One region of the Rhodococcus pseudokoreensis genome, then DNA from elsewhere that is predicted to be linked to it. Evidence: riboswitches for the same ligand, from Rfam matches in the RefSeq annotation. Region 1 holds a riboswitch; each other region holds the start of a gene.

Region 1 (6,352 bases):
CCAGGTGGGCACCGACCATCACGACGTCGTCCGTCGAGCCGGTCTTCGTCTGCGCGATGACGTTGCGCGCGGTGCTCGACTCGGTGGTGGTGTCGAGCGTGAGCGTGACGTCGCCCCCCGCCTGTTCGAGCGCGGCGCCGTCCGCCTTGCTCACCCCGCCCGTGGGGACCTTGCCCACGTCCGGGTCGCCGAGGGTGCCGCCGCTCATCGGTCCGTCCTCGTTGTTGACGACGATCACGCCTGCGGCGCCGCGCTCGGACGCCACCTGCTGCTTGGCCGCGAACGGACACACCCCCCGGTTCACGAGGACGATCGCCCCCGTCACGTCGAGGCCGTCGTAATCGGTGACCTCGCACCCCGGACTGTCGTCCTTGCGAGCGGGCACCAGGCGGGCGGTGAGCCCCTGCGGACCGGTGGACGGCGAATACGACAGCGCCCGGACGTCGAAGTCACGGTCGCCGGACCGCAGGGCCTCCGTGTTCACGTCGAACTTGTGGAATTCGAATTCCGGGGTCTGGACGTCGAAGCCCTTGTCTTCCAATGTCTGTGCGACGTAGTCGACGCTCGCGTCGTAGCCGGAGGTTCCGGCCGCGCGGTTGCCGTCGTTGCTCTCGGCGATCGTCTGCAGTTGCTCGAGGTGCCCCACCACACCACTCTCGGTGACCGAGGCCGCGAGAGCGCTCGCGTCGACCGGCGGCGAATCGGGTTCACTCGTCGACGAACACCCGGCCAGGACCATCGCACCGGCCACTCCGACTGTGAAAACTCCCCGTAGTCGCATGTCGGGAGCCTAACGCAGAAGCACCTGTGGGCCGGCGCGAATGGATTTCGCACCGGCCCACAGGCTCCCGCCCCACCGTCACCCTCAGCCAGGTCTCCCGACGATCACCTGGCGGAGAAGCAGGGCGAGAACACTGTATCGGGTGTCAGGCGTCGCGCTTGTTGACGACCACCAGTCCGGCCCCGAAGATCACGAACACGAACACCGCAAAGTACACGAGGCTGCCCCACGGGCCCCAGTGGAAATCGACTCCCTGCGGCGCCCCCAGGAAATTGTTGGCGTTGAGGAACGGCAGGAACGGCATGATCTTCTGGCCGAACGAGCCGAACAGGTTGAACAGGCTCTCGATCAGCAGCGGCCACAGCAGCAGCAGGGCGATCGCGCCCGCGGACTGACGCAGCAGGGTGCCGACTCCGACGGCGAGAACCACGCACAGGAACGCGTAGATCGGGACGCCGTAGATCGACCGCCACGCGTCCGCACCGGTCAGGGTGAGTGCCGCTCCCGCCTCGTCGCCTGCCGTCGCCTTCGCGATGGCGTACGCGCCGAACGTGAGGACGAACGTCAGCACGGCGCCGAACGCGCCGATCAGGCCTGCCTTCGCGATCAGGACGGACGCCCGGTTCGGGATGGCCTGGAACGTGGTGCGGATGACCCCGAACCGGTATTCGCTGGTCACGGCGAGCGCGGCGAGGATCATCAGGACCAGCACGCCGAATCCGGACACACCGCCCACGGCGTCCGCCATCTGCGGCAGGAACGGATCGAAATCGGGTTGCCTACCGTCCGCGATCTGGTTGTTGAAGGAGTTGATGCTGGCCTTCGCGCTGAGCCCGATGACTGCGGCGAGGCCGAGTCCCAGCACGATGATGATGACCGTGCACCACCACGGCGACCTCGTCGACGTGATCTTGATCCGTTCGGCATTGAGAACAGCCATTACAGTGCACCCCTCATCACATCTTCGACGCCCTCTGCGTGGTACTGCACGTCGTCTCCGGTCAACTTCATGAAGGCGTCTTCCAGCGATCCGCGCTGAGATGCCAACTCGTGCAGGACGATGCCCTGCGAACCGGCGATCCCGCCGACGACGTCCGTCGACGAATCCACCACGACGAGCGCCTGCTGCCCGTCGGATCCGTCCTCGCGCACGGTGAGCCCGTTGGACGTGAGCGCGCTGCGCAGCGCGTCCAACTGTGGGCTCCGCACGCGCACCGTCGATTCCGAGGACTTGCTGACGAACTCGGACACGGTGGTGTCGGCGATCAGCCGGCCGCGGCCGATGACCACCAGATGTTCTGCGGTGAGCGCCATCTCGGACAGCAGGTGGCTCGACACCAGCACGGTGCGGCCCTCGGCGGCGAGGCGCTGCATGAACTTCCGGATCCAGACGATGCCCTCCGGGTCGAGCCCGTTCACCGGCTCGTCGAACAGCAGCACCTTCGGGTCGCCGAGCAGGGTGGCGGCCAGGCCCAGTCGCTGGGACATGCCGAGCGAGAACCCGCCGGCCTTCTTCCCCGCCACCTCGGTGAGCCCGACGAGGTGCAGCACCTCGTCGACGCGGCTCTTCGGCAGCGAGTTGGACGCCGCCATCCACTGCAGGTGGGCGCGGGCCGAGCGGTTGGGGTGCACCCATTTCGCGTCGAGCAGGGCCCCCACCGTCCGCAGCGGCTGCACCAGGTCGCTGTACGGTTTGCCGTCGATCAGCGCGCTGCCCGCCGTGGGGCGGTCCAGCCCGAGGATCATGCGCATCGTCGTCGATTTGCCTGCACCGTTCGGGCCGAGGAAGCCGGTGACCATACCCGGCTTCACGTTGAACGTCAGGTTGTCCACCGCCTTCGTCGCACCGAAGGTCTTTGTCAGTCCCCTCACTTCAATCATGATGAGAAGGATGCCGGAACCTGCGGCCGGCGCGCATCGGCCGCAGGTCTACTCCCGACTCGTCCCCTGGTACCGGTCGGACCCTGAACCAGACCCCGACGCGACCCCGAGATCTACGACGACGCCTGCGCCCAGAACCGCTTGGGGATGCGGCCGGCGTGACGTGCCTCGTATCCCGCCACCACGGCCCCGCGCATCGCCGACGCCATGAGCGCCGGATCCTTCGCCCTGGTCACCGCGGTGGCCAGCAGGACGGCGTCGCAGCCGAGTTCCATCGCGAGGGTCGCGTCGCTGGCGGTCCCGATGCCGGCGTCGAGGATGACCGGTACCCCGGCACCGTCCACGATCATCTCGATGTTGTGCGGGTTCGCGATACCGAGCCCGGTGCCGATCGGCGAACCCAGCGGCATCACGGCCACGCAGCCGACGTCCTCGAGCCTGCGGGCCAGCACCGGGTCGTCGGTGGTGTACGGCAGGACGACGAACCCGTCGTCGACCAGTTGCTCGGCGGCGCTGACCAACTCGATGGCGTCGGGCATGAGGGTGCGTTCGTCGGCGATGACCTCGAGCTTCACCCAGTCGGTTTCGAGCGCCTCCCGGGCAAGTTGCGCCGTCAGCACCGCCTCCGCCGCCCCGCGACAGCCCGCGGTGTTGGGCAGCGGCGCGATGTCGAGCCGGCGCAGCAGATCCAGCACCCCGGTGCCGCCGACGGCGTCGACGCGGCGCATCGCGACCGTGGTCAGCTCGGTGCCGGACGCGACGAGCGCCTCTTCGAGCACCGTCAGGTTGGCGGCGCCGCCGGTGCCCATGATCAACCGTGAACCGAACGTGCGGCCCGCGATCGTGAGGCCCTTCTGCACGCCGGGCGTCGTGTCAGCCACCCTGCACCGCCGTCAGGATCTCGATCTCCCAGCCCCGGACCACGAGCTCGTCCCACCGGGCGCGGGGGAACACGGCGCCGTTCACGGCCACCGCGATGCCCTTGGTCGGCAGGTTCAGCGCCTCCAGCAGCCCGGTGACGGTCAACGGTTCCGTGAACTCGTGATCCTCGCCGTTGACGCTGATGCCGATCGGCACCACTACTTGCTGCTCACTCATCTCTACCTCGCTACTTTCTCGAACCGTTCGGGGTCGGCGGCCTTCGCCTCGACCAGTGCCGAGCCCTCCAACAATGCCACCGTCGCGTCGGCGGTCACCGGGGTGAGCAGAATGCCGTTGCGGCCGTGTCCCGTCGCCACCACGACCCGATCGGACACCCGGCCGATCAGCGGCAGGTTGTCCGGGGTCATCGGACGCAGACCCGCCGAGATCTCCCGCAGTTCGTACTCGCCGATGGCGGGCATCAAAGCCTCCGCATCCGCGATCAGATCCCGCACACCGGCCACCGTGACCTGCGTGTCGTTGCCCGATTCGTACTGGGTGGCGCCGACGACGATGCCGTCGGCACGCGGCACCAGGTACGCGGGCCTGCCGTGGACGCTGCCGCGGATGGTCCGGCCCGGCGCGGGTGTCACCCCGGGACGGGCCCGCAACCGCAGGATCTCGCCCTTCACCGGGCGCACCGGAAGTCCCGGCCACAGTGCCGGTGACGCGACGCCCGCGGTGACGACGATCTGGTCCGTGCCGAGGCCGTCGAGACTGCGCACGGCCTCACCGATCAGCTCCACCCCGGCGTCGACGGCGCACTTCTGCAACGCCTGCAGGAGCAGCCTGTTGTCGACGGCCAGTTCGTCGACGGCCAAGAGCCCCAACCGGACTCCGCGACCCAGCATCGGCTCGAGCGCGCGGACTTCGGCGCGATTCAGGATCTGCAGATCCCGGCCCTGCGCCCCCACCCACTCGGCGATGGTCCGGAGGTCTTCGGCGTCGGCGCCGTCCAGCGCGACGGTGAGCGAACTCTCCGACGTGAACAGGTCGACGCCGGCCCCGGCCTCCAGTTCCTTCCCGAACTCGGGCCACCGGTCGAGCGACGCGCTCCCCAGTTCGAGGACGCTCTCCTCACCGGGCCAGCCCTCGGACAACGGGGCGAGCATGCCGCCCGCCACCCAGGACGCTCCCGAACCGATCGACGGGTCGTACAGCTTCACCGACCAGCCGTTGCGGGCTGCTCGCCACGCAATCGACAGGCCGATCACTCCGCCTCCGACGACGGATACCGATCTCGCCATTGAACTCCACCTCACTTCCTGCGCCGGCATGATCCGGGTCAGGTATGACGGTCGGGCTCGGCGTGAGCCCCTCTCAGCCCCACGTTCCCCGGGACTCCCGTGTTGCACTTTCACCGTAGAGGCTACCGTCATGCCGTGACCACCTCGCATCACAGCAACCTCACGGACCGTCGGCGCCGCCTCGGAACAGCACGTTTGTACCTGTGCACCGATGCTCGGCGCGAGAAGGGCGACCTGGCGCAGTTCGCCGAGGCCGCGCTGTCCGGCGGCGTCGACATCATCCAGCTCCGCGACAAGGGCTCGGCCGGTGAGAAGAAGTTCGGCACGATGGACGCCAGGGACGAACTGGCGGCACTGTCGGTGCTCGCGGCCGCGGCCAGGCGGCACGGGGCGCTGCTCGCCGTCAACGACCGGGCCGACATGGCGCTGGCCGCCGGCGCCGACGTCCTGCACCTCGGTCAGGGCGACCTGCCCGTCCCCTACGCGCGGACCGTGGTGGGTTCGGACGTCCTGATCGGCCGGTCCACGCACAGCCGCGCACAGGCCAGCCTCGCGGCGATCGAGGACGGCGTCGACTACTTCTGCACCGGACCGGTGTGGGCGACGCCCACCAAGCCCGGGCGGACCGCGTCGGGCATCGACCTGGTGCGCTCGACCGCCGACTCCGCACCGAACCGCCCGTGGTTCGCGATCGGCGGCATCGACGAGTCCCGGGTTCCGGAGATCCTCGCCGCGGGCGCCGACCGCATCGTCGTCGTGCGGGCCATCACCGAGGCCCGCGACCCGCAGGCCGCCGCGCGCTCACTGTCCGCCCTGCTGCAGCAGAACGCGTAGTTACGCCTGCGCGAGCCAGTCGTGCACCGTGGCGGGCGGCAGGATCACGACGGTGGCGGGCAGCTGTTCGATCAGGTGGGGGTCGGTGGTGACGACCGCGGTCACCGTTCCCAGTGTGGTGCCGTGACCTGCCGGTTCGGCGAGGCGACCGACCGTGTCCAGTGCCTCGAGCACCTCGACCCGCGGCAGCCACCCGTAGGTGCCGTCCGGCAGGTGCACGGTGCGGGGCAGTGCCCTCGACAGCTGCGCCGGCGCGCCGCGCTCCCCCAGGACGTCGTGCCGGTCGAGCAGCAGTCGCACCTCGGTGGTGCGTAGTTGCGGCCACCCCGCTTCGAATCCGGGGTGCAGTGGCAGCCCGGCGACGTCCGTTTCCCGCACCCAGCGCAGTTCGGTGCTCTCACCGTTCGCGACGGTGGGCAGCGGGCGCTCGGCGTCGGCGATCACCGTGGTGTAGCTCCAGCCGCTGGCGGCTTTCATGGTGACGACCTCGGTGCGGACGCGGATCGCCGCGCTCTCGATGCCGGCTTCCTCGTGCGCCTCGCGCACCGCGGCGTGGGTGGTGGTCTCGTGGCTGTCCCGGGCACCGCCGGGCAGCGCCCACGTCCCGCCCTGGTGGCTCCAGGCCGCACGGTGCTGTAGCAGCACGGCCGGCGTCTCGTCCGGGAGCGGCGCACGCAGCAACAACCCG
Region 2 (6,352 bases), 3.7 Mb from region 1:
GAACACGGCGTCGAGGCAACCCCGCTCCGCCGTCTGCGCCAGTTCCTCGTAGTAGGCGATGTCGCTGAGCCGCTCCACCTGCGAGGCGGGGTGCCGCCACGCGGCGCCGTGGTGCCCGCAGCCGAACAGGAACGCGTTGAAGTGCAGTTGCCGGGCGTCGCTCATGTCAGTCCTTGACCAGTCCGCCGTCGACGACGAGGTTCTGGCCGGTCACCGAGCGCGACCACGGGGACGCGAAGAACAGGACCGCGTCGGCGAACTCGTCGGGGGTGGTGACCCGCTGCAGCGGAGTGCTCGCCGCGATGAGGTCGAACACCTCGCCGGGGGTGGCGGCGCTCGCGTCGGTGGTGCGCAGCAGCCCGCCCGAGACCATGTTGACGGTGATGCCGTCGGGCCCGAGGTCGGCGGCGAGGGTGCGGGTCAGCGACAGCGCGGCGGCCTTGGCGGCGGTGTAGTCGTGGTACGGGACGACGGGGTTCTGGAACAGATTGGTTCCGATGTTCACGATGCGGCCGAACCCGAGCGCGCGCATGCCCGGCAGCGCGGCCTGCGTGGTGTTCAGGGTCGCCTGCACGCTGCCGCGCAACTGTGAGTCGAAGGCCTCCCACGTGATGACGTCCGCCTTGTCGCGTGCGTCGCCGTTGAAGGAGAAGTCGGCGAGGGCGTTGTTGATCACGGTGGTCACCGGCGATCCGAAGTGCGCTTCCGCGGCGGCGAACAGTGCTGCCACCTGCGCGGCATCGGTGACGTCTGCCTGAAGCGCGACCGCGCGGTCCGCACCCAGGGATGCTGCGAGTTCCTCCGCCGCATCCCGGCTGTTGCGGTAGTTCACGACCACCCGCGCGTGCTGCGCCGCGAACGAGCGCACGATGGCGGAACCGAGGCCCCGGCCACCGCCGGTCACCAGGACGATCTGCTTGTCGAGCTGCATTGCTGTCACCTTCCGATCGGTCGGCGACGAGACATCGGATGAGCGCATACGGCCGTCTCCGCGACATCCCTTCGCCGGCATTACCCAGTTCAGGTTCGACGGGTGTCTTCTCAGCCGCCCGGATCCTCGCTGGGCAGCACCCCGTGTCACTGGCCAACAGTGTAAGGGCATTCACCGTTTTCGATTTCTTGGTTGTGCACAACCTAGTTGTGTGCAACTATTCAGGGGTGACCGACAACCTCGCCCTCGACCGCCAGGTGTGCTTCGCGCTGTACTCGGCCTCCCGGGCGATGACCGCGAGATACCGGTCGATGCTCGACGCACTGGGCGTGACCTACCCGCAGTACCTCGTGCTATTGGTGCTCTGGGAACAGGACGGTCGCGGGGTGCGAGAGATCTGCGACGCCCTCGACCTCGACACCGGCACGCTGTCGCCACTACTCAAGCGCCTCGACATGCTGGGCCTGGTCGAACGCAGGCGCTCGTCGGCCGACGAACGCCGGGTCGGGATCCACCTCACCGAGAAGGGCGCGGGCCTCCGCACCGCCGCGGAGGGCATCCCCACCGAACTCGCCCGGTCGACGGGAATGGGCGTCGACGAACTCGTCGCCCTGCGGGACACCCTGTCGCGCCTCACCGAATCGCTCCACAGTTTCGAAACCCCAACAGGAGAGAAGTAACCATGAAGATCGTCTACACCGCCGAAGCCCTCGCAACCGGGGAAGGCCGCAACGGCCACGCCCGCACGTCCGACGGCCGGCTCGACCTGAACCTCGCCATCCCCACCGAGATGGGCGGGTCCGGCGACGGCACCAACCCCGAGCAGCTGTTCGCCGCCGGATACGCGGCGTGCTTCCACTCCGCACTCCAGCTCGTCGGGCGTCAGGCCGGGGCGAACGTCGCCGACTCGGCCGTCGGCGCCCGCGTCGGGATCGGCTCCACGGACGGCGGCGGATTCGGCCTCGCCGTCACCCTCGAGGTGTCCCTCCCCCACCTGCCGCGCGCGGAGGCGCTCGAACTGACGGAGAAGGCACATCAGGTGTGCCCCTACTCCAACGCCACCCGCGGCAACGTCGACGTCACCCTCGAGGTCACCGAAGACTGAGACACCTGCGCGGGCGTCGGGTCACCCGAACTTGTACTCGACGCCCGTCAGGTCCTCCGACAGCGACCACAGACCCTTCGCGGTCTGCTCGTCCCGCGACTTCTTGTTGGAGCCCACCACCTTCGGGTGGCCACGCTGCTCGAACAGGCCGTCCGGCCCGATGTAACTGCCGCCGATCACGTCGGGGGCGGTGGCCGCGAACAACATCGGCAGCGTCCCCATCTCCGCCGACTGCGCGAAGATCCGGTTGCCCACGGCCATCAGCTTGTCCTGCACCGATTCGGTGTGCGCCTGCAGATTGGTCGACGCGTAGCCGGGATGCGCGGCCACTGCCTTGACGGGCGACCCCGCCGCGGCCAGTCTGCGCTGCAATTCGTACGTGAACAGCAGATTCGCGAGTTTCGACTGCCCGTACGCGCTCCACCGGTTGTACTTGCGGCGTTCCCAGTTGAGATCGTCGAGGTGGATCGTCCCGGCCTGATGTGCCGCACTCGACATCGTGGCGACCCGATCGGTGATCTTGCCGAGCAGCAGTCCGGTCAACGCGAAGTGCCCGAGATGATTTGTGCCGATCTGCATTTCGAATCCGTCGGCGGTCTTGCGCTGCGGAACCGCCATCACCCCGGCGTTGTTCACGAGCACGTCGACGGAATCGACGCCGGCGGCGAACTCGCGCACCGACGCGAGGTCGGACAGGTCGAGACGGCGCACCTCGGCGTTGTCACCGATCGACCGCGCGACCACCTCACCCTTGTGGGTGTTGCGGCAGGCCAGCACGACGTGCGCTCCCGCCTTGCCCAGGGCCCGCGCGGCCACCTCCCCCAGACCACTGTTGGCGCCCGTGACGACGAACGTGCGGCCGCTCTGATCGACGATGTCCGAAGCTGTCCACTTGGTCATGCCGTCAACCCTACGGATCCCGGGACGCGGCGTGAACCCGTCACCACGCCTGCGCCCCGACCAGCGGCAGATTGAGGAAACTCGGCCGGTCCGGCGACAACGCCACGTGCTGCGGCTTCAGCTGGCTGTCCGCCAGAATCGGCCCGAGCGGCAGGTACCGGGGAACGCTGCCCGCGTACACGTCGACGCGCAACCGGTGCCCCGGCGCGAGGACCGCGTCGGTGGGCACGAAGTTGATGTCGACCGGTGTCACCTCACCCGGAATCAGCGGCTGACGGGCGGCCACCGTCAGATAGTGGTGCGGTTCGGTGTAGTCGCCGTTCGCCGACCTGGTGCTCTTCGAATCGTCCACGGCCCGCATCGAAGCGGTGAGCGCACCGTTGGTGAGCGGGGTCGACGTGCCGTCCGGGGCGACGTCGTTCAAAGTCACCGCCCAGAATCCGTCGGGCGCGTCCAGCACGGTCTCGAGGTGCAGGTTGACCGGACCCGACAGTTCCGTGGGCTGCGTGACGGGGGCGCTGGTGAACGTCAGGCCCTCGGCCTCGTTGAAGCGGGAGTCCTTGCTGCACACCGACCCGAAGACGACGGCCGCGCCCGCGGTGCCCTGCGTTCCGTCGCGGGAGCAGAGCCCGCGGAGACCGGGAGCGACGGTGAGCTGAGCCGTGTCGCCGGGTTTCGCCGGCACCAGGCTGCCGTCGTGGGCGGCGTGCCCGGCGGTGCCGCTGGCGGCACCCGACAGGTACATCCGCTGGTAGTCGACACCGGCCCGCGGGAACTGATCGGTGGTGGTCCAGCCGTTGCCCTGCTGGTACAGCGTGACCGGACCGTATTCGTCGATGCCGTTGTCGATGCCCTTCAGCCACTTGTCGAACCACGCGCGTTCGAGGACGTCGAGTCGCGGCGGCGCACCCGGCTCGCCGAAGCCGCCACCGAACGAGACGTGGTAGGCGTCGCTCATGATCAGCTGCTTCTCACCGGCGGGCAGCGGAATGTCGTTGTAGACCCGTGGTTCGCTGTTCGCGAAGATGTCGTGCCAGGCGCCGTAGAGCATGGTCGGCACGTCGATGTTCCCCGCCTGCGCCTTCCGCTCCTCGTAGAACTGGCCGTCCTGCGCCACCCGCAGCGTGCCGGCGTCGAGATCGCCGATCTGTGACGCGGTCATCGCCTGGATCAGTGCGGGGAACAGCGTCAGCGGATCCCGCAACCGGTCCTGCAGCCACCGCTCGTCGAAGTTCCCCTGCGCGAGTGCCTGGACGTCGGGAACGAACTTGAGACCGTTGACCAGTGACAGCCACAGCGGCATGAATCCGACGCCGAGACCACCGCCCGTCCCGACGATGTCGCGGAGCAGGTCGTTGCCCGGTTCGGTGGGGAAGATCGCCTTCAACGCCGGCGGCCGATGCCCCGCGGCCTGCAGCGAGTTGATTCCCGAATAGGACACCCCCGCCATCCCGACCTTGCCGTCGGACCACCCCTGCCTGCTCATCCAGTCGATGATCTCGACGGAGTCCTGCTGCTCGAGCGGGCCGAGCGCCTGCCATTCGCCCTGCGAGAAGCCGGTGCCGCGCGCATCGACCACCACCTGGGTGTATCCGTTCCGGACGAGGTCGCGGTTGACGCCGAAGACGCGCATGCCGCCGCCGGTGATCACCTTCGACAACTCCCCGACGCCGTCGAGCGGTGTCCCGGCGAGATCGAAGGAGTTCACCAGGTCGACGACCGTGTCCTCGAGCCCCGGCACCGCGAGCACGGAATCGACGAGGTTGCCGACCAGCTTCGTGTACGGCGTGACGTTCAGGACCGACGGCATCGCGGTGTCGATCGGCGTGCCCGAGGCGTCCGCGGGGCGATAGACGTTGGCCTTCAACACCGTTCCGTCGCTCATCGTGATGGGAACGTCCCAGTCGATCGCGATCACCGGGTACTTCGGCGGGGCAGCGACCGCGGTGTTCCACTCGGCCCCCGCGGCGCCGCCCGTCGGATCCGCCGACGCCGTCACCGTGGGCACCACGGCGAGTCCCACCCCCACTGCGAGCGCGACTGCCACCGCACCCGGCCGAAACGCCCATCGACGCACGATCACTTCGAACCCCCGTGAAATCCTCCGATGACGCGCCTCGGCGGCCAGTCAGGGTGGCCCGCGTCACAAACTTACCGGATAGTAACCATGAGTCCCCTCGCGGTCAACGACGGATTTCCGTCCGCTCTCGACTACCGTGACGGGGTGCCCGACGCCCCACTTCCCGTCCGCGACGGCCTCAACCCGACGCGGCTGAGGATGCCGGACACCGGCACGTGGCCCACCGTGCTCGAGTACCTCGTCGCACGCTTTCCGCACGACGAGACCCGGCTGCGCGAGAAGGTCGCCGCGTCCGAAGTCGTCGACGAGCGGGGGCAGCCGATCACCGGGTCCACGCCGTTCGCGCCCCGCCGATTCGTGTACCTGTACCGGGATCCGCCGGTCGAGAAGCGGGTGCCGTTCGAAATCGAGATCCTCCACCGCGACGAGAACCTCCTCGTCGTGGACAAACCCCACTTCCTCGCCAGCACCCCGCGCGGCGCGTACATCGCCGAGTCGGCGCTGGTCCGGTTGCGCCGAGACCTCGACCTCCCGGAACTGACACCCGCGCACCGCCTCGACCGGTTGACCGCCGGGGTGCTCATCTTCACGGTGCGGCGCGAGGTGCGGCGCGACTACCAGTCGCTGTTCGATCAGCGCCGGGTGACCAAGGAGTACGAGGCCGTCGCCCGCCACGACCCCGATCTCGTGCTGCCTGCCACGGTCCGCAGTCGAATCGTCAAGGAACGCGGGGTCCTGAAGGCCTACGAGGTGGACGGTCCCGCCAACAGCGAGAGCCGGATCGAACTGCTCGAGGTCCACGGCGACGCGGCCCGGTACCGGCTGCTCCCGCACACCGGCAAGACGCACCAGTTGCGGCTGCACATGAGTTCGCTCGGCATCCCGATCCACGGCGACAACTTCTATCCCGATTTCTACGACGTTGCCGCCGACGACTATTCGACGCCGCTGCGGCTGCTGGCCCGTTCCGTCGAGTTCGCCGACCCCTGCTCCGGCGTCACACGGCGCTTCGCGAGCGTCCGGAGCCTCGACTGGCCGCTGTGACCTCGGCTTCTTTCGCCCGGCCCGCGCAGCCGGAAAGATGGGGACATGAGTACCGCGACGTCCGAAGTGGAACGCAAGTACGAAGCGACATCCGAGCAGCAACTCCCGGCGCTGTCGGGGCTTCCGGGCGTCGACGGTGAACCGCGACGCGACACCGTCCAGTTGTCCGCCCTGTACTACGACACGGGCGAACTGCTGTTGCTCCGCGCCGGAATCACGCTCCGCCGACGGGAAGGCGGCGACGACGCCGGCTGGCATCTGAAGATCCCGGCAGGCACGGACGAGCGGACCG
Region 3 (6,352 bases), 780 kb from region 1:
CGATGGCGTTCCTTCCTCCGCTGTGGGCGATCCTGGCGCTGGCTCTCCTGCAGGGTCTGGTGTTCGGCCCGGTCGGCCCGATCGCGAACTACGCCATGCAGACTCGCAGCCCGGAGCACATGCGCGGCCGGGTCACCGGGGTGATGACGTCCACCGCGTATGCGGCGGGTCCGCTGGGCTATCTGCTGGCCGGCCCGATCCTCGACAAGTGGGGAATCCAGCCGACGTTCTTCGTGCTCGCGATCCCGGTCCTGATCATCGGGCTGGCGTGCTTCGCGCTGCCCGTGCTGAAGGAACTGGACGAGAAGGTGCCGGTCAGTTGAAGCCCATGACGTCGTTGCCCCAGGCGACCCGCATCTCCTTGTCCGGGTCATTCACGAGGGTGTCCGCGCCGTCGATCAGCAGCGTGGAGCGGTTCTCCTCGTCGTAGGGGGCCCAGTGCTTGGACGCGTCCAGGGCGGCGGGGACACCGTGCCGCGCGAACGCGAGCCACCGGCGCTGGATCCGGCCGGACACCTCGAGTGCCGTCTTCCGGCCGCCGAGCCAGAACGTCGGGTCGATGTTGAGGGTGTCGAAATTGCCGAACACGTACGGGAGTTCGGTGGCGTGCCCGGCTCCGATGCGTGCGGCCTTGAGCATCGGGGTGGCCTGGTCGAACCGGTACATCCACGTCGGCGAGTGCCTGCTGTGGGCGTCGGCCACCCACAGGGCGGGCATCCGGAACGCGGCGTCGCGGGACATCGCGAGCGCGCCCTTCGGTTTCCCGCGGTCCGGGTACGCCGACAGGATGTCGGCGAGGCGGGCCGCGGGCAATTCCGGGTGATCGGTCGCGATCGCCCGCAGCATCTCCTGCACCGAATCCGAAGTGACCGGCAGCAAAGGCGATTTCATGAACTTGAAGATCGACGACTCGTCCTTGTTGGAACCGATGATGAGCGGGATGCGGTGGGAGTACCCCTTCTGGAACGCGGCCACCGGGTAGCGGGGCAGGAAGTCGCGGTCCACCACGGGCGCCATGGCGAGTGTGCCGGGGATCTTCGTCGGCACCTCGTTGACGAGCGTGTCGCTGGCCTCGATGACCGTGCGGTACGGGAGGCGCAGCAGCGTGTCGATGCGGTCGGGTTCCACGTCGAGGATGTCGAGGAACTGCTTCGCGACGGTGGCCGCGCGCTCGCTGCCGTACACCGACGTGGCGGGCGGGCTCTGGGCGATCGCGCGGTGGAACAACCCGTCCGCGCTCGGGCACGTCATCAGCGTGGTTATCGACCCGGCTCCCGACGACTCCCCGAACACCGTCACTTCGTCCGGGTCACCGCCGAAGAACGCGATGTTCTCGCGCACCCATTCGAGGGCGGCGACCTGATCGCGTAGCCCGCAGTTGGTCTCGAACACCCGCTCCGCCGTCGAGAACGACGACAGGTCGAGGAAGCCGAGCGCTCCCACCCGGTAGTTGAACGAGACCAGCACGACGTCGCCGAGAGTGGACAGGATCCGACCGTTGTAGATGCCCTGAGCTGCGGTTCCCAGGCAGTAGGCGCCGCCGTGGATCCACACCATCACCGGCCGCGGGGTGCCGTCGGGCCGGGGGGCCCACACGTTGACCGACAGGCAGTCCTCGTCCATCTCGAGTCCGGCGTCGATCGGGACGGCGGTGCCGTGACCCTGCGGGGCCATCGGGCCGAAGTCGACGCAGTCGCGCACGCCGTCCCACGGGGCGGGCGGGGCCGGCGCCCGGAACCGCAGATCGCCGACGGGGGCGGCGGCGAACGGGATCCCCTTCCACGCGTAGACGTCGCCTTCGGGATAGCCGCGCACGTCGCCGTCCCGGGCGCGGACGACGAGTGTGTCGCCTGACTTCTCGACATCCACGGCCGAATCTCCTCACGCAGCGCGTACGGGAATCTCCCGCCAAACTACCAACGATGCGCAGGCAGGACCGTTCGAACGTGACATAGATCAACCGCGCGCTAACATTTCCTCCGTGGCCGCATCGACCGATCCCGAGGGCAAGAGCCTCCTCGACTACCCGCGGCCGTCCGTGGCGGTCGACGTCGCCGTCCTCACCGTGGACGGCGCCGAGCTGAAAGTGCTTGTGGTTCCGCACCGTTCGGGCCGGCTCGCGCTTCCCGGCACCTTCCTCCACGAAGGCGAGCGGCTGCGCGACGCCGCCGAGCGGTGCCTGCGGATCAAGGCAGGCCTGGCCGGCGCCGAGTTCCACCAATTGGCGATGTTCGACGACCCCGCCCGCGACGACCGCGGGTGGGTGCTGTCGATGACGCACGGCGCGGCGCTGCCCCGCACTGCCCTCCCCCGCGACGCCCTGCTGATCCCCGTCGACGGCGACCGCGTGACGCAGGACCTCGCGTTCGACCACGCGGACGTCGTCACCCTCGCCGTCGCCGACCTCCGCGAGCGGTACGCGCGGTCCGTCGACCCGTCGGGCCTGGCCGACGACACGTTCACGGTGCTCGAACTGCGCCGGGTCTACGAGGTGGTGTTCGGCCGCCCCCTCCCGAAGGACTCGTTCCGCCGGCACATGCTGCCCGCGCTCGCGCACACCGGCGACATGGCCGTCGTCGGGACCGGCAGGCCCGCCGAGATCTACACGCGCGGCCCCGCGCCCCTCGCCCCGGGGGCGGCCGCGTTCCTCGCCGGCTGAGCCCGTCCACCCACCCGGGGCCTTTCCGTTCGCGGCACGGCCGGTGCTAGGGTCGGCTTGTTCTGACACGGGGTGCTCCGCACGGGCGGGGCTGAGAACACACCCGGGAACCTGCTCAGGTAATGCTGACGAAGGGATGTCAACGTTGTGAATAGCTCTGTCCAAGGTGCTGCGGGCGCAGGCCAGCACGCCCGATTCACGGACCACTTGTGGGACCGGACCAAGGTGCTGCGCGAGGCGATCGACGAACTCGAGTTCCTGCGCCGCCTCGGCGACGGAACACTGCCGCTGGACGTGTTCCGCACGTACATCGAGCAGGATTTCCTGTACCTGACCGGGTACGCGAAGGCCCTGTCCCTGGTCGCCGCGCACGCGCCGGGTCCCGTTGAGGCCGGCTTCTGGGCCGGCTCGGCAGCCGAGGCCGCGACGGTCGAAGCGACGTTGCACCAGAATCTGCTGACCAGCGGACGACTCCCCGCGTCGGACGCCGAACCGCAGCATTCGCAGGCCTGCCTCGGGTACATCTCCTACCTGACGGCGGTCGCCGCCACCGAGCCGTACGCGGTGTCCGCCGCCGCGGTGCTGCCGTGCTTCTGGATCTACGCGGACGTGGGACGCCGGCTCGCGGCGAGCGCCCGCGAGGTGCTGTCCGCCGACCCGTCGCACCCGTACGCACAGTGGGTGACCACGTACGACGCGGAGGAGTTCCACGCCGCCGTCGCGAAGGCCCGCGAACTCGTGGACACCGCCGCGGAGGCCGCGACCGACATCCAGCGCGAGGCGATGGTGGAGGCGTTCACGATCGCCAGCCGCTACGAACTCATGTTCTGGGACACCGCACTCAACAAGCAGGAATGGCCGGCGTCGTGACACTTTTCTCCCGTTCCAAGCGCGCTGCCATCGCAGCCGTCATCCTCGTCTCGGCCCTGTCGATGCTCACCGGCTGCGCCGGCGACTCGCAGTCCGACGACACCATCCGGTTCGCACTCGACTGGACGCCGAACACCAACCACACCGGTCTGTTCGTCGCCCAGCAGGAGGGCTGGTTCGCCGACGCCGGACTCGACGTGCAGGTGCTGCCGTACAACGACACCTCGCCCGACACACTTGTCGACGCCGGTAACGCCGAGTTCGGCGTGAGCTTCCAGAGTTCCTCGACGTTCTCGAAGGCCGCGGGCGCCCAGACCACGTCGGTCATGGCCCCGCTGCAGCACTGGGCGACGGGCATCGCGGTGAAGGCGGATCGCCCCGACATCACCCGCCCCCGGGATCTCGACGGCAAGATCTACGCCGGTTTCGCGGACCCGGACGGCGAGGAGACGCTGAAGCAGATCATCCGGAACGACGGCGGCAAGGGCGAATTCACCACCGTCACGCTCGGCACGTCGGCGTACGAGGCCGTGTACTCCGGCACCGCCGACTTCACCGTGTCGTTCTTCGGCTGGGAGGGTATCGAGGCCGAGCACCGGGGCACCCCGATGCGCTACTTCCACTACACCGACTACGGATTCCCGGACGCGTACGCACTCGTCATCGAGGGCAACGAGCAGTGGATGGAAGACCACCCCGAGCAGGCCCGCAAGTTCGTCCAGGCCCTGCAGCGCGGCTATCAGTTCGCCGCCGACCGGCCGGACGAGGCCGCACAGATGTTGATCGACGCCAACCCCGGCGCCTTCACGGACGAGTCCCTCGTGCGGGAGAGCCAGCAGATGCTGTCCTCCCAGTACATGAAGGACGCTTCAGGAAAGGTCGGGACACAGACGGCCGAGCAGTGGGCGGGGTACTCCGGTTTCCTGTTCCAGCACGGCCTGCTCACCGGCCCCGACGGGGCACCGCTGACCACGGAACCCGACTGGTCGACCTATTTCACCAATGAGTACCTCGCTCAGCCCTGACCCGACCCTCCGGACCCCGGCCCCGGGCACGTCCCCGCTGCTGCGGCGGGTGCTGCCCGCGGTCGTGGTCGTGGCACTGCTGGTGATCGCGTGGCAGGTGTACGTGACGGTCAGCGGTATCCGGCCGCAGGTGCTGCCGTCGCCGCTTCGGGTCGTCCAACAGGGCTGGAAGGCGCGGGACGCCATCTCCGGTCACGCGACCGCGACACTGCAGGTGACGCTGATCGGGTTCGCCGTGTCCCTGCTCTTCGCGTGGGCCCTCGCCGTACTCGTGGACTTCTCGCCGTGGCTGCGACGCGCGTTCGTTCCGCTGTTCGTCGTGTCGCAGACACTGCCGATCATCGCGATCGCTCCACTGATGATCATCTGGTTCGGATTCGGTCTGCTGCCGAAAGTCCTCGTGATCGCCCTCGCCACGTTCTTCCCGATGACGATCGGCCTGATCGAGGGTTTCGCCGCCGCCGACCGGGAGGCGGGCGCGCTGTTGCGCAGCATGGGCGCCTCACGGTGGCAGGAATTCCGCTACGTCCGGTTGCCGTCGGCGATCCCACGGTTCTTCACCGCCCTGCGCATCGGCATCACGTACGCCGTCGTGGGCGCCGTGTTCGCCGAATACGTCGGGGCCACGTCCGGTCTCGGCATCTACATGGCCACGCAGAAGAACTCGTTCCGCACCGACCTCGTGCTGGCGGCGGTGCTCGTGACCGCCGTGATCAGCGTCAGCCTCTACCTGCTCACGTTCGCGGTCGAACGCGTCGTCGCCCCCTGGATCAAGAACGAAAGGGCCCGGCATGAGTGACACCGCGCGCGTCGCACTGTCCGGACTGAGCAAGGGATTCCCCGTCCGCGGCGGCATCCGTCCCGTCCTCGACAACGTCTCGTTCACCGTCGAACCGGGCGAGTTCGTGTCGGTGATCGGCCCCAGCGGGTGCGGGAAGAGCACCGCGTTCGCCATGCTCGCCGGACTCGACCAACCGGACACCGGCACCGTCACGATCGGCGGCGAACCCGTGCGTCCCGCGGGCAGCGGTCCGTCGAAGTGCGCGTACATGCCGCAGAAGGATCTGCTGTTCCCGTGGCGCAGCGTTCTCGACAACACCACCCTCGGACTCGAGGTGCAGGGCGTGCCCCGGAAACAGGCGCGGGACAAGGCGCGGGAACTGTTCTCCGTCTTCGGTCTCGGCGGGTTCGAGGACGCCCGGCCCAGCCAGCTGTCCGGCGGGATGCGGCAGCGCGCCGCGATGCTGCGGACCGTCGTCCAGGACCGTCCGGTGCTGCTGCTCGACGAGCCGTTCGGCGCCCTGGATTCGTTGACCCGCACCGAGATGCAGACCTGGTTGCAGGACGTGTGGCAGCGCTACCGGTGGACCGTCCTGATGATCACCCACGACATCCGGGAGGCCGTGTACCTGTCGGACCGGGTGGTCGTGCTGTCCGCGCGGCCCGCCACCGTGCGGCGCGAGGTGACCGTCGGTCTGCCTCGCCCCCGCGAACTGTCGATGATGACGTCACCCGAATTCGCGGACGTCGAACACGAACTGCTCGGCGTGCTGCACGAGGAATCGCGGCGGGCCCTCGTCGAGCAGGAGTCGGGCAGACGCTGAAACCCGCGGCGTCTCCGAGCAGTGGCGCTTCAGAGCAGTGCGGCCTCCAGTTCACCGAGAGCAGTCTCCAGGTAGTGGAGGATTCGCTGCAGGCTCGGCACCGAGCGGCGGCACCCGATGACACCGAAGTCGAGGTTGCCGCCGTTGGTGGTGAGCGTGATGTTCAGCGCCTGCCCGTCCAGCACCACCGACGT

The links. A riboswitch is a leader RNA that binds a small molecule or an ion and turns the genes downstream of it on or off. The one in region 1 is predicted to bind thiamine pyrophosphate.
Region 2: it holds a riboswitch for thiamine pyrophosphate, as region 1 does, so the genes downstream of both, JWS13_RS17455 (3-oxoacyl-ACP reductase) here and thiO (glycine oxidase ThiO) in region 1, are expected to answer to the same signal.
Region 3: it holds a riboswitch for thiamine pyrophosphate, as region 1 does, so the genes downstream of both, JWS13_RS37985 (TenA family protein) here and thiO (glycine oxidase ThiO) in region 1, are expected to answer to the same signal.

What each region holds. Positions count from the first base shown of each region.
Region 1 covers NZ_CP070619.1:6,425,679-6,432,030, reverse strand. The annotation lists gene JWS13_RS34460 (M20/M25/M40 family metallo-hydrolase) at 1-781, opposite strand, end outside; gene JWS13_RS34455 (ABC transporter permease) at 927-1,721, opposite strand; gene JWS13_RS34450 (ABC transporter ATP-binding protein) at 1,721-2,662, opposite strand; gene thiG (thiazole synthase) at 2,776-3,543, opposite strand; gene thiS (sulfur carrier protein ThiS) at 3,536-3,760, opposite strand; gene thiO (glycine oxidase ThiO) at 3,763-4,830, opposite strand; TPP riboswitch at 4,829-4,941, opposite strand; gene thiE (thiamine phosphate synthase) at 4,966-5,664, shown strand; gene JWS13_RS34425 (NUDIX hydrolase) at 5,665-6,352, opposite strand, start outside.
Region 2 covers NZ_CP070619.1:2,694,645-2,700,996, forward strand. The annotation lists gene JWS13_RS17450 (LLM class flavin-dependent oxidoreductase) at 1-165, opposite strand, end outside; gene JWS13_RS17455 (3-oxoacyl-ACP reductase) at 167-931, opposite strand; TPP riboswitch at 981-1,085, opposite strand; gene JWS13_RS17460 (MarR family winged helix-turn-helix transcriptional regulator) at 1,159-1,611, shown strand; gene JWS13_RS17465 (organic hydroperoxide resistance protein) at 1,614-2,036, shown strand; gene JWS13_RS17470 (oxidoreductase) at 2,058-2,936, opposite strand; gene JWS13_RS17475 (CocE/NonD family hydrolase) at 2,977-5,019, opposite strand; gene JWS13_RS17480 (pseudouridine synthase) at 5,104-6,060, shown strand; gene JWS13_RS17485 (CYTH and CHAD domain-containing protein) at 6,106-6,352, shown strand, end outside.
Region 3 covers NZ_CP070619.1:7,204,119-7,210,470, reverse strand. The annotation lists gene JWS13_RS38000 (MFS transporter) at 1-323, shown strand, start outside; gene JWS13_RS37995 (carboxylesterase/lipase family protein) at 316-1,869, opposite strand; gene JWS13_RS37990 (NUDIX hydrolase) at 1,982-2,659, shown strand; TPP riboswitch at 2,718-2,813, shown strand; gene JWS13_RS37985 (TenA family protein) at 2,807-3,529, shown strand; gene JWS13_RS37980 (ABC transporter substrate-binding protein) at 3,514-4,554, shown strand; gene JWS13_RS37975 (ABC transporter permease) at 4,532-5,353, shown strand; gene JWS13_RS37970 (ABC transporter ATP-binding protein) at 5,346-6,158, shown strand; gene JWS13_RS37965 (WS/DGAT/MGAT family O-acyltransferase) at 6,188-6,352, opposite strand, start outside.